Zobellia nedashkovskayae: one gene and its partner. The main gene of each other region encodes a partner of the protein of the gene in region 2 in a complex. Links are inferred from orthologs where the notes say so. Each region holds a gene or a part of one and is shown on either strand. Other genes may lie near its edges.

The links. Proteins that work in one complex are often made in the same cells at the same time.
Region 1: the proteins of accD (region 2) and IWB64_RS00075 are in contact, whole or in part, in a solved structure (PDB 8UXZ), measured with the Escherichia coli proteins. The link is inferred for Zobellia nedashkovskayae from one-to-one orthologs.

The regions. Positions count from the first base shown.
Region 1 is NZ_JADDXR010000002.1:16,478-19,332, reverse strand. Bases 80-2,855 are described here. They hold IWB64_RS00075 (acetyl-CoA carboxylase carboxyltransferase subunit alpha), read left to right. Parts: upstream 80-878; coding sequence 879-1,832; downstream 1,833-2,855. Other genes in these bases: dnaB (replicative DNA helicase), read left to right, coding at 1,988-2,855; IWB64_RS00080 (DMT family transporter), read left to right, coding at 80-833. Also shown: more of IWB64_RS00080, read left to right, coding at 1-79. UniProt on the Escherichia coli protein: Component of the acetyl coenzyme A carboxylase (ACC) complex. First, biotin carboxylase catalyzes the carboxylation of biotin on its carrier protein (BCCP) and then the CO(2) group is transferred by the carboxyltransferase to acetyl-CoA to form malonyl-CoA.
Region 2 is NZ_JADDXR010000002.1:2,486,868-2,489,698, reverse strand. Bases 1-2,752 are described here. They hold accD (acetyl-CoA carboxylase, carboxyltransferase subunit beta), read left to right. Parts: upstream 1-814; coding sequence 815-1,690; downstream 1,691-2,752. Other genes in these bases: IWB64_RS10405 (DUF302 domain-containing protein), read right to left, coding at 2,328-2,752; IWB64_RS10410 (hypothetical protein), read left to right, coding at 1,687-2,172; fbaA (class II fructose-bisphosphate aldolase), read left to right, coding at 1-773. Outside these bases: more of IWB64_RS10405, read right to left, coding at 2,753-2,831.

The DNA.
Region 1 (2,855 bases), 2.5 Mb from region 2 along the record:
CAGCCGTTTTAGGCAAGTTAATAACCCTAGACGCAATGCCTCTGGTCTGGTATCGTATGCTTATAGCTGCGATACTTATATTCTTCTATCTGTTTGCTAAAAGGTATTCCTTAAAAGTATCACGTAAAATGCTACTGGCCTTAATAGGAGCGGGAATAGTAATTGCGCTACATTGGGTCACTTTCTTTTTGGCTATAAAAGTTTCTAATGTATCCATTGCATTAGCTACCATGTCTACAGGGGCATTTTTTACTGCAATTATAGAGCCCTTTTGGTATAAGCGAAAAATGATTTGGTACGAAATTCTGTTCGGAGTTATAGTTATGTTGGGGCTTTATTTGATTTTTAAAGTGGATACGCAGTATCTGTATGGTATTGTTTTGGCCCTTGTTTCCGCGTTTCTTTCAGCACTTTTTTCATTAATTAACGGTAAGCTTATTCAGAAAGAAAGGCCATCCGTAATCTCTTTCTACGAGTTATTGAGCGGGGTAGTACTATTAACTATTTTTCTAGCTTTTCAGGGGAGCTTTAACGCAGAGTTTTTTCATTTGTCATCAGATGATATATTTTATCTATTTATATTAGCATCCATCTGTACGGCTTATGCTTTTATTGCATCGGTAAAAATATTAAAGTATATCAGTCCTTATACAGTAATGCTTACAATCAATCTAGAGCCTGTGTACGGGATAATTTTGGCATATTTTATCTTGGGTGATTCAGAGAAAATGAATCCCTTATTTTATGTAGGTGGTGGCATCATCCTAATGACGGTTCTTGCCAACGGAATAATGAAAAATAAGAGAAGGTTTAAAAAACCCTTCAAGAGATAAGCTTAAAGTTCTATATTTGCCCATCAAACTAAACCTATTACACTAATGGAATATCTCGATTTTGAACTCCCGATAAAAGAGCTTGAAGACCAGCTGGATAAATGTATGATTATTGGAGAAGAAAGCGATGTAGATGTATCGGAGACCTGTAAACAGATCGAAAAGAAATTAGCCGATACCAGAAAAGACATCTACAAAAATCTTACTGCTTGGCAACGGGTACAGTTATCTAGACATCCTAATAGACCTTATACTTTAGATTATATCAATGCCATATGTGGCGATACTTTTCTAGAACTGCACGGAGATAGAAATGTGAAGGACGACAAGGCTATGATTGGTGGTCTTGGTAAAATTGGTGATCAGAGCTATATGTTCATTGGGCAGCAAAAAGGGTATAATACAAAAACAAGGCAATACCGTAATTTTGGTATGGCCAACCCTGAAGGCTATCGTAAAGCATTGCGCTTAATGAAATCTGCAGAGAAGTTTGATATTCCTGTAGTATGTTTTATTGATACTCCTGGTGGTGCTGCCGGTATTGAGGCAGAAGAACGTGGACAGGGAGAGGCTATTGCTCGTAATATTCTAGAGATGACCCGTCTTAAAGTGCCAATTATTGTTGTAATTATTGGTGAAGGGGCTTCTGGAGGAGCTTTAGGGATAGGTGTAGGTGATAAGGTATTGATGTTAGAAAATACGTGGTATTCCGTAATATCACCAGAATCTTGCTCTTCAATTCTTTGGAGAAGCTGGGAATACAAAGAAGTGGCAGCAGAAGCATTAAAACTGACTGCTACGGATATGAAAAAATTAAAACTTATCGATGAAATTGTACGTGAACCAGCAGGTGGAGCGCATGCAAATCGGGAAAAGACCTTTGATGTGGTAAAAAACAAAATTACTACTCAATTTGAAGCTTTAGAAAAGTTATCCCCAAAGGAATTGGTAAAAATAAGAATGGAAAAATACGCCCAAATGGGTGTTTTTAACGGTTAACGTACGCTTTTAACAAGCTGACTAAAATCTGAGGAAGACTTTCCTCAGATTTTTTTTGTTATCAACATAAAATCGTAACTTATTAACAGGGTAATGTTCATTACCTGTTAACTATACTTCGCTTTGTTTTTTAGTTAATTGCATAATTTCGTGAAATGGAAAAAATTAATCCGGTCGTGGCCAGAAAAATAGATAAATCTACCCTAATCAATTTAGAACGTGGTAAAATACCACCACAATCTGTTGATTTAGAGGAGGTTGTTCTTGGTGCGATGATGATAGATAAGAAAGGTGTGGATGAAGTGATCGATATCCTACACCCGGATGTTTTCTATAAGGATGCCCACCGTCACATCTATGAGGCTATTTTTAAACTTTTCGAAAGTTCAGAACCGGTGGATTTATTAACGGTTTCTTCCCAATTAAAGAGAGACGGACGGTTAGATACTATTGGAGGTGATTTTTACCTGATTAAATTGACTCAAAAAGTAGCTTCTTCGGCGCATATTGAGTTCCATGCACGTATTATACTTCAGAAGTACATTCAAAGAAGCCTAATAAAAATCTCTAATGAGATTATTGAAGAGGCTTATGATGAATCTACAGATGTTTTTGACCTTTTGGATAGTGCAGAGTCTAAACTTTACGATGTTACACAAGGTAACTTAAAGCGCTCTGCCGAAACAGCCATGGATCTTGTGATTCAGGCTAAGAAAAAGATTGAAGAAATATCCAACAAAGAGGGGATGAGCGGTATTGCTACCGGCTTTGATAAACTGGATAAGTTAACATCTGGTTGGCAGCCTAGTGATTTAATTATTGTTGCGGCACGTCCTGGTATGGGTAAAACAGCTTTAACCTTATCTATGGCAAGGAATATTGCGGTAGATGGTGGTCAAGGTGTAGCATTCTTCTCGTGTGAGATGTCTTCCGTACAGTTAATTACCCGTTTAATTTCTTCGGAAACCGGGCTTTCATCTGAAAAGCTGAGAACTGGTAAACTAGAAAAACACGAGTGGGAGC
Region 2 (2,831 bases):
CTACTGTAATTCTTCATACAGACCACTGTGCTAAAAAATTATTGCCTTGGATAGACGGACTATTAGATGCTAGTGAAAAGCATTTTGCCGAGACTGGAAAACCTCTTTACAGCTCACACATGATCGATCTTTCGGAAGAGCCTCTTGAAGAAAACATCGAAATCTGTAAAGGTTACTTGGAGCGCATGAGCAAAATGAACATGACGTTAGAGATCGAACTTGGTATTACAGGTGGTGAAGAAGATGGCGTTGACAACTCTGATGTTGACGATTCTAAATTATACACACAACCAGAAGAAGTAGCTTACGCTTATGAAGAACTTTCAAAAGTAAGCCCAAGATTTACAATTGCAGCTGCTTTTGGTAATGTTCATGGTGTATATAAGCCAGGTAACGTAAAGTTGACTCCAAAAATCTTAAAAAATTCTCAAGAATATATTTCTAAAAAATACAATGTAGAGCACAATCATATCGATTTTGTTTTTCACGGAGGTTCAGGCTCTACAGTTGAAGAAATCAGAGAAGGCATTAGCTACGGAGTTATTAAAATGAATATTGACACTGATTTACAGTACGCATTTTTAGCTGGTGTTCGTGATTATGTTCAAGACAACAAAGACTACCTTCAAACCCAAATTGGTAACCCAAAAGGTGCTGATGAACCTAACAAAAAATTCTACGATCCAAGAGTTTGGTTACGTGCAGGAGAAAATACTTTTGTAGAGCGTTTGAAAAAAGCTTTCGAAGATTTAAATAATGTAAATACCTTATAATATAATAGGTACTATACATCCCTAAAACTAATATGGAAGATATGACGGCTTGGTTCAGAAGAAAAGAAAAGGGAATACAAACGGCTACCGAAGAGAAAAAAGACACGCCAAAAGGGTTGTGGTACAAATCTCCAACGGGAAAAATCGTTGAATCAGAAGTACTTGCCAAAAACTATTATGTAAGCCCAGAAGACGATTATCACGTTCGGGTAGGTAGTAAAGAGTATTTTGAAATACTTTTTGATAATAACAAATTCAGGGAACTGGATGCTAAGTTGACATCAAAAGACCCCTTAAAGTTCGAGGATACCAAAAAATATTCTGACCGCTTAAAGGCCGCTCAGAAGAAAACAGGACTCAATGATGCTGTGAGAACCGGTTTTGGAAAGTCCTTGGATAAAGATGTCGTTATAGCATGTATGGATTTTAATTTTATTGGCGGATCAATGGGTAGCGTTGTAGGAGAAAAAATTGCACGCGCCATAGATTATGCTATAAAAAGAAAAGTTCCGTTCGTAATGATATCAAAATCTGGTGGTGCGCGTATGATGGAAGCTGCCCTGTCTTTAATGCAACTGGCCAAAACATCGGCTAAGTTAGCTCAATTGGCAGAAGCAAAACTTCCATACATATCACTTTGTACCGATCCTACTACAGGAGGTACTACGGCGTCTTATGCAATGCTAGGGGATATTAACATATCAGAACCTGGTGCATTAATAGGTTTTGCAGGACCAAGAGTTGTAAAAGAAGCTACGGGAAAAGAACTTCCTGATGGTTTCCAAACAGCAGAATTTGTAATGGAACATGGTTTTCTAGATTTTATCTCGCACAGAAGAGACTTAAAAAAGAAAATCAATCTTTATATTGATTTAATTCAGAACATTCCAGTAAGGACTGAAAAGGCTTCAGCATGAAACCATTAGTTATTGCACTAATTTCATTTTGGTTTTTATGTTGTTCAACTGATAAGGAAAAAATGCTTGCCGCAGAATCTGACGCGGCAAGCTTTTTATCTGATAAGGCAGGAGTTATTGGAGTTACCATTTCAGGAAAAGAGAATTCATATACCTTTAACACCACTGTTCAAAGCCCAGATACGGGCTGCGATCAATATGCAGACTGGTGGGAAGTAATTGATTTGAAAGGAAATCTCATTTACCGAAGAATACTAACCCATAGCCACGTAGACGAACAACCCTTCTCCCGTTCGGGAACAAGCATTCCATTAGAAAAAAACGCCCAAGTATATATTCGCGTACATATAAACTCCTTAGGCTACGCCTCTGAGGTTCAAAAAGGTTCGGTGGAAAATGGTTTTATGGCAACTCAACTAGACGTGGAATTTGCCAAAGAGTTAGAAAAAGTAGAACCACTTCCTTCAGGATGTGATTTTTAAAAACGAATTTCATAAGAAATCTCTTTTGACCCCAATAAAGAAGCACTTCTTACGAGTCATAACATTGTAACAGAAAGTAAACTCTCCATATATTTCATCAAAAAAAAAGCCTCACTATTTCTAGCGAAGCTCAATTTATTTTTAACAGCTTATATCTACTCCTCTGAAGCAGTATCGGCAAGACCTTGCAAGACTGTTAAAACAATTTCCAAAGTTGCATCACTATCTATAACAGCATGCCTTGATACAAATAACTCAGGGTTATTAAAAGCTATTTTAACCTCACCTTCAGCATTTTCATACACCAATATTTTTTGCGGTAAATCAAGAGCTGAAGTTTGGCTCTTTTGCATCAGCGTTGTTCCCAGATTTGGATTACCAAAAATAATCACTTTAGTAGGAAGTAATTCTAACCCTACATTAGCAGCATTTGCTTGATGGTCTAACTCAGCTACAATTGTGAGGTTTTCGTTACCATCAATTACACTCCTTATATCATCATAAGTAGCATCAAATGTTTGATCGCTTAAAATGGTAGTTACATTGTAATTAGCAACTACGTCACTAGGCTGTTCGGTTACATCTGCAACGGCCGCATTTTCACTTAAGCTTTTCAAAGCCGTTGCAATCGTTGGCAAGGTGGCTACATCTCCAAGCGT